DNA from 3 places in the Streptomyces solicamelliae genome. Region 3 is predicted to be linked to each of the others. Evidence: riboswitches for the same ligand, from Rfam matches in the RefSeq annotation. Region 3 holds a riboswitch; each other region holds the start of a gene.
What was found. A riboswitch is a leader RNA that binds a small molecule or an ion and turns the genes downstream of it on or off. The one in region 3 is predicted to bind thiamine pyrophosphate.

Region 1 (3,946 bases), 3.4 Mb from region 3:
GGCAGGCGTCGGCGAACACGGCGAGGTGCTCCAGCTCCTCGCCGGCCTCCATGCCCTTGTCGCGGAGCTGGACGATGTCCACACCGGAGGAGAGCACGGCGTCCAGGAACGCGGGCAGGTCTCCCTGGCGCTTGCGGGCGTCCGTGCACAGGTAGAGCCGGGCGTCGGACAGCAGGGTGTCCGACAGCTGGGCGTGCGGCGTGGACATGAGGCGTTCCCCCCGGGTGGTACGGCGGTGCGCGGTTCGGGCCGCGCACCGCCTGGTGGTTTCTTGCGTTCGCTGCGTCAGACGGCGAGCGCCTGAGCGCGGCGCTTCACCTCGGTGCCGCGATTCTCGCTGAGCGCCTGCGCGGGCGTGCCGGGCAGGCTCGGGTCCGGAGTGAAGAGCCACTCCAGCATCTCTTCGTCGGTGAAGCCGTCGTCCTTCAGGAGCGTCAGGGTGCCGCTGAGGCCCTTGACGACCTTGTCGCCGTCGATGAAGGCGGCGGGCACCTGAAGCGCCTTGTTCTCCCCGCGGCGCACGGCGATGAGCTGGCCCTCCTTGACCAGCTGGCGCACGCGCGTCACCTCGACGTCGAGCATCTCCGCGATGTCGGGGAGGTAGAGCCAGGCAGGGACGAGAGCATCGATCTTTGCGTCAATCTCGGTCACGGGACAAGCCTGCCATCCAGGACCGACAGCCGGTAGTCGGGCCTACCGGACTGCGGCCTTCAGAGGGACGGCGGGGTCCGCGGCGCGCTCCGGGTCGACCGGCGTGCCCGCCTCGATCAGCCGGCGCCCCTGGGCGAGGTCCCGGGGCCGGCCGACGGCGAGCAGGGCCACCGGCACGTCGGCGCGCAGCCAGAGCACCGACCAGGCGTCGTCGCCGGGCGCGCCGCGCCACAGGAGTGTGTCGGCGTGGGCGTGGTGTCCCGCGTACTGGACGAAACGGCCGAACTGCTCGGACCAGAAGTACGGCACCGGGTCGTACGCGGGTGCCTCCGCGGGCCCGCCGGTGATCGCGGCGGCGACGGTGCGCGGGCCCTGCAGGGCGTTGTCCCAGTGGTGGACGAGCAGCCGCTCGCCGTAGCGGGCGGAGGGGAAGGAGGCGCAGTCGCCGACCGCGTACACGTCGGGCAGGGAGGTGCGCAGCCTGTCGTCGGCGGTGACGGAGCCGTCCGGGCCGAGTTCGACGCCGGAGCCGGCGAGCCAGCCGGTGGCGGGGCGGGCGCCGATGCCGACGACGACGGCGTCGGCGGGCAGCCGGCGGCCGTCCGCGAGCCGGACCTCGCCGGGTTCGAGGCGCTCGACGCGGGCGCCGGTGACGAGTTCGGCGCCGCTCTGCGCGTACCAGGCGGCCATCGGCTCGGCGACCTCGGCGGGCAGGGCGCCGGCGAGGGGCCGTTCGGCGGCCTCGACGACGGTGACGGCGCAGCCGGCCTCGCGGGCGGCGGTGGCGAACTCGGCGCCGATCCAGCCGGCGCCGACCACGACGATGTCGTGCCGCCGCTCCAGGACGGGCCTGAGGCGGGCGGCGTCGTCGAGGGTGCGCAGCAGGTGGACGCCGGGGACGCCCTCGGTGCCGGGCAGGGTGACCGGGTACGCGCCGGTGGCGAGGACGAGCACGTCGTACGGGACGGGGCCGGCCTCGGTGTCGACCTCGCGGTCCGCGGCGCGCAGCCCGGTGACCTCGACGCCGAGGCGGAGTTCGACGTCGAGGGCCGCGAAGTCGACGTCGAAGGCGGAGTCCTCGGCCTTGCCGAGGAGGACGGCCTTGGACAGCGGCGGCCGGTCGTACGGCTGGTGGGGTTCGGCGCCGATGAGGACGACCGGTCCGGTGAAGCCCTGTTCGCGCAGGGCCACGGCGGTCTGGACGCCGGCCATGCCCGCGCCGACGACGACCACGCGCCGCGGCCGCTCCGTGTGTTCCCGCTGCTCTGCGTGTTCCCGCTGTTCGCTCACCCGCCCACCTTACGTACCTGACGAACCGTCAGGAAGTGGTGGGCTAGTCTGGCCGTCAACGTAGAGCACACGCGGGAGTCCGGACGCACCGGGCTGAGAGGGAGGCTGACCGGCCTCCGACCGTACGAACCTGATCCGGGTCATGCCGGCGAAGGGAGGGGCTGGACGCCCATGCACGCACGTACCGATGCGGACGTCCTCGTCGTGGGGGGCGGGATCGTCGGCCTCGTCACGGCCTGGCGGGCCGCGCAGCGCGGACTGCGCACCGCGGTCGTCGATCCCGAACCGGGCGGCGGGGCCGCGCGGGTCGCGGCCGGGATGCTGGCCGCGGTCACCGAACTCCACTACGGCGAGGAGACCCTGCTCGCCCTCAACCTCGCCTCCGCGCGCCGCTATCCGGACTTCGTCGCCGAACTCGCCGACGCCACCGGCCTGGACGTCGGCCACCGCGCCTGCGGCACGCTCGCGGTGGCCCTGGACGCCGACGACCGGGCGCACCTGCGCGAGCTGCACGCGCTGCAGACGCGGTGCGGGCTCGAGTCGGTGTGGCTGAGCGGGCGCGACTGCCGCCGCCTGGAGCCGATGCTGGCGCCCGGGGTGCGGGGCGGGCTGCGGGTCGACGGGGACCACCAGGTGGACCCGCGACGGCTCGCCGACGCGCTGCTCGTCGCCTGCGAGCGGGCCGGGGTGGTGTTCCACCGGGCCTGGGCGGAGCGGCTCGTCGTCGTGCGCGACCGGGCGGCGGGGGTGGCGTTCCGGGACGGTACCGAGGTGGCGGCCGACCAGGTCGTCCTGGCCGGCGGCAGCCTGAGCGGCCGGCTCGAGGGCGTACCGGACGACGTCCTCCCTCCGGTCCGCCCGGTGAAGGGGCAGGTGCTGCGGCTGACGGTGCCGCCGGCGTACGCGCCGTTCCTGTCCCGCACGGTGCGGGCGGTGGTGCGGGGCAGCGCCGTGTACCTGGTGCCGCGGGAGAACGGCGAGCTGGTGATCGGCGCGACCAGCGAGGAGCTGGGCTGGGACACGACGGTGACCGCGGGCGGGGTGTACGAGCTGCTGCGCGACGCGCACGAGCTGGTGCCGGGGCTCACGGAGCTGCCGCTGACCGAGACCCGGGCGGGGCTGCGCCCCGGCTCCCCCGACAACGCGCCGCTGCTCGGCGCGACGGCCCTGCCGGGGCTGCTGCTCGCCACCGGGCACTACCGCAACGGGGTGCTGCTGACGCCCGTCACGGGCGACGTCATGGCCGAGGTCCTGACGACCGGGGCCCTGCCGGAAGAGGCGCGCCCCTTCACCCCCCTCCGTTTCTCCGCAGTACGTCAGGAGCAGCCCGCATGAACGTCTCGGTCAACGGCGAGCCGCGCGAACTGGGCGGCCCGCTCCCCCTCTCGGCACTCGTGGCCACGCTGACGACGGCCCCCTCGGGGGTCGCGGCGGCACTGAACGAAACGGTCGTCCCGCGAAGCGCGTGGGGGACGACGTACGTGGGCGAGGGCGACCGCGTGGAGATCCTCACGGCAGTCCAGGGAGGCTGAGGACAGTGGCGGACGACGTCTTCGTACTCGGCGACCGGGAGTTCACCTCCCGCCTGATCATGGGCACGGGCGGCGCGCCCAGCCTGGACGTGCTGGAGCGCGCGCTGGTCGCCAGCGGCACGGAACTGACGACGGTGGCGATGCGCCGCCTGGACCCGACGGTGCAGGGCTCGGTGCTGTCCGTCCTGAACCGCCTGGGCATCCAGGTCCTGCCGAACACGGCCGGCTGCTACACGGCGGGCGAGGCGGTCCTCACGGCGCGGCTGGCGCGGGAGGCGCTGGGCACGTCGTGGATCAAGCTGGAGGTGGTGGCCGACGAACGCACCCTCCTCCCCGACGGCGAGGAGCTCCTGGCGGCGGCGGAAACCCTCGTCGACGACGGCTTCACGGTCCTCCCGTACACCAACGACGACCCGGTGCTGGCGCGGAAGCTGGAGGACGCGGGCTGCGCGGCGATCATGCCGCTGGGCTCG
Region 2 (3,946 bases), 1.7 Mb from region 3:
CCAGCCCGGACTTCACCAGCCCCGACTTCACGGCCCCGGACTTCAGCACCGCCCCCGAGACAAACCCGGACTCGAACACGAATCCGGACGCGGACGGGGAGCGGAACACACCGCGCGGCTGAGAACGGCGCAAGGGGCGGCCGGCGACTCCCCCGAGGTGCCGCCGGTCGCCCCTTGCCGTCCTGGTCCGGGCTACTCCGCCAGCGGCAGGTAGACCCGGTTGCCGGAGGCGGCGAACTCGGCGGACTTCTCCGCCATGCCCGCCTCGATCTCGTCCGCCTTCAGATCGCCACCGTGCTCACGACGGATGTCCTGCGAGATCTTCATCGAGCAGAACTTCGGGCCGCACATCGAGCAGAAGTGCGCCGTCTTCGCCGGCTCAGCCGGAAGCGTCTCGTCGTGGAACTCACGGGCCGTGTCCGGGTCCATGGCCAGGTTGAACTGGTCCTCCCAGCGGAACTCGAAGCGCGCGTCGGACAGCGCGTCGTCCCACTCCTGCGCGCCCGGGTGGCCCTTCGCCAGGTCCGCCGCGTGCGCCGCGATCTTGTACGTGATCACGCCGGTCTTCACGTCGTCCCGGTTCGGCAGGCCCAGGTGCTCCTTGGGCGTGACGTAGCAGAGCATCGCGGTGCCCCACCAGGCGATCATCGCCGCGCCGATGCCGGAGGTGATGTGGTCGTACGCGGGCGCGACGTCCGTCGTCAGCGGGCCGAGCGTGTAGAACGGCGCCTCCTCGCAGATCTCCTGCTGGAGGTCGATGTTCTCCTTGATCTTGTGCATCGGGACGTGGCCCGGGCCCTCGATCATGGTCTGCACGTTGTGGCGCTTGGCGATGGTGTTCAGCTCGCCCAGGGTCTTCAGCTCGGCGAACTGCGCGGCGTCGTTGGCGTCCGCGATCGAGCCGGGCCGCAGGCCGTCGCCGAGCGAGTACGTGACGTCGTAGGTCGCGAGGATCTCGCAGAGCTCCTCGAAGTGCGTGTAGAGGAAGTTCTCCTTGTGGTGCGCGAGGCACCACGCGGCCATGATCGAGCCGCCGCGGGAGACGATGCCGGTCTTGCGGCGGGCGGTCAGCGGCACGTACGGCAGCAGCACGCCGGCGTGGACCGTCATGTAGTCGACGCCCTGCTCGGCCTGCTCGACGACCGTGTCCTTGTAGATCTCCCAGGTCAGCTCCTCGGCCTTGCCGTCGACCTTCTCCAGGGCCTGGTAGAGCGGCACGGTGCCGATCGGCACGGGGGAGTTGCGAAGTACCCACTCACGGGTGGTGTGGATGTTGCGGCCGGTGGAAAGGTCCATCACCGTGTCGGCGCCCCACTTGGTCGCCCACGTCATCTTCTCCACCTCCTCCTCGATGGAGGAGGTGACGGCCGAGTTGCCGATGTTGGCGTTGACCTTCACCAGGAACCGCTTGCCGATGATCATCGGCTCGATCTCCGGGTGGTTCACGTTCGCCGGCAGCACCGCCCGCCCGGCGGCGATCTCCTCCCGGACGACCTCGGGGGAGACGTTCTCGCGGATCGCGACGTACTCCATCTCCGGCGTGATCTCGCCGCGGCGGGCGTACGCGAGCTGCGTCACCGCCTGGCCGTCGCGGCCCCGGCGGGGCAGTCGCGGACGGCCGGGGAAGACCGCGTCGAGGTTCTTCAGACCGCCGCGCGGCGAGGTGTGCTTGATGCCGTCGTCCTCGGGACGGACGGGCCGGCCCGCGTACTCCTCGGTGTCGCCGCGGCCGATGATCCAGTTCTCCCGGAGCGGCGGCAGGCCGCGCCGTACGTCGGTCTCCACGGTGGGGTCGGTGTACGGACCGGACGTGTCGTACAGCGTCACGTCCTTGCCGTTGGTGAGGTGCACCTGGCGGACCGGAACCCGGAGGTCGGGGCGGGAGCCCTCGATGTACCCCTTGTGCCAGCCCGGCGTGCGCTCGCCCTGGCCGTTCTGGTCGGAGGCAGGCGTGCGTGCATCCTGAATGGTCATGAGACCGATCTCCCTACGCCGGCATTACCCGGTAACAGGTTCGGCGGTCGGCGCAGCCTCCTCCCGTACGGACGTACGGTGATCAGCGCCCTCTCAGCCCGGTGCTCCGAGCTCCCGCGTGTACAAAGGTGTCACCACGCTAGCGTTTCACCTGGCGTGCTGAACAGAGGGCCCCCCGCGTTCTTGCGATGATCGGTCGGTGACTTCCTCGCAGCGGAACCCCGAACCGAACGATCCCGGGCACGGCCACGGGCACGACGGCGGCCCCGGCAACGCCCATGCGCACGGCCATGGGCACACCCACAGCCACGGTCCCGCCGCGCCCGTCTCCCGCCATCTGCGCAAGGTCATCGCCGCCGTGCTGATCCCGTTCGCCACCGCCGTCGTGGTCGGGCTGGTGGTCCTCTGGCCGGGCGGTGCGCCCGCGCACGAGCGCACCGGGGTGGGCTTCGACCGGCAGACCGAGCAGGGCAAGGTCGTCTCCGCGGAGAAGGTCGACTGCGAGGACGTCAACGCCGCCCAGGTACCGCCCACCGGCGACACCTCGACCCCGCAGGGCCGCGAGGCGGTCCAGGCGCAGCAGGGGGAGTGCACCAAGGCAACCGTCGAGGTCACCACCGGCCCGGAGAAGGGCCGTACGTTCACCGAGATCGTGCAGCCGGACGCGCCCCGCCAACTCCACGAGGGCCAGGGTGTGGTGGTCGCGTACGCCCCCGACGCCCCGCGCGATCTGCAGTACTCGGTGGCGGACGTGAACCGGAAGGTGCCGCTCACGGTGCTTGCCCTGATCTTCGCGCTCGCGGTGGTGGCCGTGGGCCGGATGCGCGGCGTGATGGCGCTGATCGCGCTCGCGGCGAGCTTCCTCGTGCTGACCTTCTTCATCCTGCCGGCGATCCTGCAGGGCTCGAATCCGCTGGTGGTGGCGGTGGTCGGAGCCAGCGCGATCATGCTGATCGCGCTGTACCTGTGCCACGGGCTGTCGGCCCGGACCTCGGTGGCGGTCCTCGGCACGCTGATCTCGCTGCTGCTGATCGGCCTGCTCGGCTCGCTGTTCATCGGCTGGGCGGCGCTGTCGGGGAACACCGACGACAACACCGGCCTGATCCACGGTCTCTACCCGGAGATCGACATGTCCGGCCTGCTGCTCGCGGGCATCATCATCGGCTCGCTCGGCGTGCTCGACGACGTGACCGTGACCCAGACCTCGGCGGTCTGGGAGCTGCACCAGGCGGACCCGCGGATGGGTCCGCGGGCGCTCTACCGGGCGGGCATCCGGATCGGCCGGGACCACATCGCCTCCGTGGTCAACACGCTCGTCCTCGCGTACGCGGGTGCGGCGCTGCCCCTGCTGCTGCTGTTCTCGATCGCGCAGAGCAGCGTGGGGACGGTGGCCAACAGCGAGCTGGTCGCGGAGGAGATCGTCCGGACACTGGTCGGCTCGATCGGGCTGGTCGCCTCGGTGCCGGTCACGACGGCACTGGCGGCGCTGGTCGTCTCGGCCGACCGGCCGGGCGACGGGACCGCCGGGGCCGGGGGGACCGGCGGGTCCGGAGGTGCGGGCGAGGTCGCCACGTCCGCGGTGCGCCGGCCGGCTCGGGGCGGACGGCGCCGTCGCGCGAAGTAGCCGACCGTCAGCCCGCGTTCTCCTCGGCCAGGATCTTGCCGAGCGCCGCCTCCAGGGAGTCCTCGAAGTCCCCGAGGGTGCGCTCCTGGCCGAGCGGGACCAGCTTGTCCGTACGGTCCAGGAAGGCCACCAGCGGCGGAGCGCTGGCCCGGAACAGGGCCCGGTCGGAGCCGACCTGGAGCCGGATGGAGACGTCCGAGAGGTCCTCGGGCTCGGTGGGCGCGATGTGGACGTCGCCGTCCCCGCTCGGCCTGTTGATCCCGTCGAGCAGCAGCTCCCGGCCGAACGCCCAGGTCACAGGGGCGTCGCCGGGCAGGTGGAAGGTCATCCGCACCGCGAAGGGATCCC
Region 3 (3,946 bases):
AGGCCATCAAGGACGGCGACATCGGCGAGGACGAGGGCCGTCGCGCGGAGAAGGAGCTCGACGACCTCACCGCGAAGTACGTCGCGCAGGTCGACGAGCTGCTCAAGCACAAGGAAGCCGAGCTTCTCGAGGTCTGATGAACGACTCTTCCTGGGGAGCCCCCCCGGCCCCCGCCGGTGTCCGGGGACCCGACCAGGGACCCGCCCCGGCGGGTCCCGGGGGGCCGCTTCCGGCGGGTCCCGCATACGATCTGCATCAGGCGCAGCAGACTGCGCCCATGCCCATCGTGCCCGATGTTCCGGCCGCCGGAGACCAGGAGCCCATGCCCACGCCGCCCCCGCCCCCGCAGAAGAAGAGCGCGGGCCGTGACCTGGGGGCGGCGATAGGGGTCGGCGTCGGACTCGGCGCCGTGATCATCGCCTCGCTGTTCATCTGGAAGGCCGCGTTCGTCGGCGTCATAGCGGTCGCCGTCGTCGTCGGGCTCTGGGAGCTCACCACCCGTCTGCAGGAACGCAAGGGCATCAAGGCCCCGCTCGTCCCGCTCGGGGTCGGCGGCGCGGCGATGGTCGTCGCCGGGTACGTCCGCGGGGCGGAGGGCGCCTGGGTCGCGATGGCGCTGACCGCCCTCGCGGTGCTGGTGTGGCGCATGACGGAGCCCCCCGAGGGCTACCTGAAGGACGTCACGGCCGGCGTCTTCGCCGCGTTCTACGTGCCGTTCCTGGCGACGTTCGTGGCGATGATGCTGACGGCGGACGACGGGGCCCAGCGGGTGCTGACGTTCCTGCTGCTCACGATCGTCAGCGACACCGGCGCGTACGCGATCGGCTGGCGCTTCGGCAAGACCAAGCTGGCCCCCCGCATCAGCCCCGGCAAGACCCGGGAGGGCCTGCTCGGCGCGGTGGGCTTCGCGATGGCGGCGGGCGCGCTGTGCATGGAGTTCCTGATCGACGACGGCTCGTGGTGGCAGGGTCTGCTGCTGGGCCTGGCGGTGGCGGCGAGCGCGACGCTCGGCGACCTCGGCGAGTCGATGATCAAGCGCGACCTGGGCATCAAGGACATGGGCACGCTGCTCCCCGGGCACGGGGGCATCATGGACCGCCTGGACTCGCTGCTGCCGACCGCCCCGGTGGTCTGGCTGCTGCTGGTGCTGTTCGTCGGCTCCGGCTGATCGCGGACCACGGGCCACGGGCGGAAGTCTCCCGTGCCGTTACCCTGGAAGGGCGCGCTGCTCCGAGCGGCGCGCCTTTCGTCATTACGAGGAGTACCTGCCATGGCCCGCCCCGCACCGGGAGAGCTCACCTTCGTCGCCCCCCGCGGAGCCAAGAAGCCGCCGCGGCATCTCGCCGACCTCACGCCCGCCGAGCGCAAGGAGGCCGTCGCAGCGATCGGCGAGAAGCCCTTCCGCGCGAAGCAGCTGTCGACGCACTACTTCTCGCGGTACGTGCACGACCCCGCCCAGTGGACCGACATCCCCGCCGCCGCCCGCGAGAAGCTGGCCGGGGAGCTGCTGCCCGACCTGATGTCCGTCGTCCGGCACATCTCCTGCGACGACGACACCACCCGCAAGACGCTGTGGCGGCTGCACGACGGCACGCTCGTCGAGTCCGTGCTGATGCGGTACCCGGACCGGGTCACCATGTGCATCTCCTCGCAGGCCGGCTGCGGCATGAACTGCCCGTTCTGCGCCACCGGCCAGGCCGGCCTGGACCGCAACCTGTCGACCGCCGAGATCGTGCACCAGATCGTCGACGGCATGCGCGCCCTGCGCGACGGCGAGGTCCCCGGCGGCCCCGCCCGCCTGAGCAACATCGTCTTCATGGGCATGGGCGAGCCGCTCGCCAACTACAACCGCGTCGTCGGCGCGATCCGCCGCCTCACCGACCCCGAGCCCGACGGCCTCGGCCTGTCGCAGCGCGGCATCACCGTCTCCACCGTCGGCCTCGTCCCCGCGATGCTGCGGTTCGCCGACGAGGGCTTCAAGTGCCGGCTCGCCGTCTCGCTGCACGCCCCGGACGACGAGCTGCGCGACACCCTCGTCCCGGTGAACACCCGCTGGAAGGTCCGCGAGGTCCTCGACGCCGCCTGGGAGTACGCGGAGAAGTCCGGCCGCCGGATCTCCATCGAGTACGCCCTGATCCGCGACATCAACGACCAGGCCTGGCGCGGCGACCTCCTCGGCCGGCTCCTCAAGGGCAAGCGGGTGCACGTCAACCTGATCCCGCTCAACCCGACGCCCGGCTCCAAGTGGACCGCGTCCCGCCCTGAGGACGAGAAGGCGTTCGTCGAGGCCATCGCCGCGCACGGCGTCCCGGTGACCGTCCGGGACACCCGCGGCCAGGAGATCGACGGTGCCTGTGGACAGCTCGCGGCCAGCGAACGCTGAGCTTGTACCCTGAGCTCGAACACATCTGCATATTCCGACAGGGGAGCGCCACAGCGCTGAGAGTGCGGCACCGTCAGGCCGCAGACCCTCTGAACCTTGCCCAGGTCATTCTGGGTAGGAAGTTCGGACGTTAACTCGAGCTGTTGCGCCCTGCCCGCGACCGGTCTCCGGTCGCGGGCAGGGCCGCGTCTCTTCCTGGTCACACCCAGGAGGAATCCAGTGCACACCAAGAAGCTGGCCGCCGTCGCGGTCGCCACGGCGCTCGGCGTCACGACCCTCGCCGCCTGCGGCGGCGACAAGGCCGACACCTCCGGCGAGGGCACGAAGTCCAAGACCGTCACGCTCGTCAGCCACGACTCGTTCAACGCCTCCAAGGAGGTGCTGGCCGACTTCACGCGGCAGACCGGCTACACCGTGAAGGTCCTCAAGAGCGGCGACGCCGGCGAGGCCCTCAACAAGGAGATCCTCACCAAGGGCTCCCCGCAGGGCGATGTCTTCTTTGGCATCGACAACACCCTGCTCTCCCGCGGTCTCGACAACGGCCTGTTCGAGCCGTACGAGGCCAAGGGCCTGGAGCGGGTCCCGGCCGAGCTGCAGCTCGACAAGGACAAGCACCGGGTCACCCCGATCGACACCGGCGACATCTGCGTCAACTACGACAAGAAGTACTTCGCCGACAAGAAGCTCGCCCCGCCGCAGACCTTCGACGACCTGGCGAAGCCCGCGTACAAGGACCTGCTCGTGGTGGAGAACCCCGAGCGCTCCTCCCCGGGCCTCGGCTTCCTGCTCGGCACCGCCGCGCAGTACGGCGACGAGGGCTGGCAGGACTACTGGAAGAAGCTCAAGGCCAACGGCGTGAAGACCGTCGACAGCTGGGAGCTCGCCTACAACCAGGAGTTCTCCGGCTCCGCGGGCGGCGCGAAGGCCAAGGGCGACCGGCCGCTGGTCGTCTCGTACGCCTCCAGCCCGCCGGTCGAGGTGCTGTACGCCGAGCCGCAGCCGAAGGAGGCCCCGACGGGCGTCTCCACGGGCACCTGCTTCCGGCAGACCGAGTTCGCGGGCCTGCTGACCGGGGCGAAGAACACCGAGGGCGGCAAGGCGCTGATCGACTTCCTGATCTCGAAGAAGTTCCAGGACGACATGCCGCTCCAGATGTTCGTCAACCCGGTGGCCGAGGACGCGACGCTGCCGGAGCTGTTCACGAAGCACGGGGCGGTGATCGCCAAGCCGCAGACGATGGCTCCTGAGAAGATCGCCGAGAAGCGTGAGCAGTGGATCCAGTCGTGGTCGTCGATCGTCCTGAAGTAAGCCGTCCCGACGTCGGCCGGGCCCCGGCCGTCCACCGGGACCTGCGCGGGAGCGCGGCGCGGCTCGGCCTGATGGCCCTGCCCGTCGCGTTCTTCGCGGTCTTCTTCGCCTGGCCCGTCGTGTCGATCGTCGCCCGCGGCGTGAAGACGGACGGGACCTGGCAGTTCGGCCGGATCGGCGAGACGCTGAGCCGGCCGGACATCCTCGAGGTGCTCTGGTTCACGCTCTGGCAGGCGGCCGCGTCGACGGCGCTGA

Region 1: another riboswitch for thiamine pyrophosphate. It lies ahead of thiO (glycine oxidase ThiO); the one in region 3 lies ahead of ABZO31_RS24385 (thiamine ABC transporter substrate-binding protein).
Region 2: another riboswitch for thiamine pyrophosphate. It lies ahead of thiC (phosphomethylpyrimidine synthase ThiC); the one in region 3 lies ahead of ABZO31_RS24385 (thiamine ABC transporter substrate-binding protein).

Annotation. Positions count from the first base shown of each region.
Region 1 is NZ_CP160404.1:1,785,478-1,789,423, forward strand. It holds gene thiE (thiamine phosphate synthase) at 1-208, opposite strand, end outside; gene ABZO31_RS08255 (Rv2175c family DNA-binding protein) at 286-651, opposite strand; gene ABZO31_RS08260 (NAD(P)/FAD-dependent oxidoreductase) at 694-1,941, opposite strand; TPP riboswitch at 2,003-2,115, shown strand; gene thiO (glycine oxidase ThiO) at 2,113-3,276, shown strand; gene thiS (sulfur carrier protein ThiS) at 3,273-3,473, shown strand; gene ABZO31_RS08275 (thiazole synthase) at 3,479-3,946, shown strand, end outside.
Region 2 is NZ_CP160404.1:3,538,731-3,542,676, forward strand. It holds gene ABZO31_RS16405 (hypothetical protein) at 1-122, shown strand, start outside; gene thiC (phosphomethylpyrimidine synthase ThiC) at 193-1,974, opposite strand; TPP riboswitch at 1,968-2,102, opposite strand; gene ABZO31_RS16415 (YibE/F family protein) at 2,174-3,598, shown strand; gene ABZO31_RS16420 (SsgA family sporulation/cell division regulator) at 3,606-3,946, opposite strand, start outside.
Region 3 is NZ_CP160404.1:5,211,831-5,215,776, forward strand. It holds gene frr (ribosome recycling factor) at 1-137, shown strand, start outside; gene ABZO31_RS24375 (phosphatidate cytidylyltransferase) at 137-1,168, shown strand; gene rlmN (23S rRNA (adenine(2503)-C(2))-methyltransferase RlmN) at 1,271-2,383, shown strand; TPP riboswitch at 2,413-2,522, shown strand; gene ABZO31_RS24385 (thiamine ABC transporter substrate-binding protein) at 2,603-3,691, shown strand; gene ABZO31_RS24390 (ABC transporter permease) at 3,763-3,946, shown strand, end outside.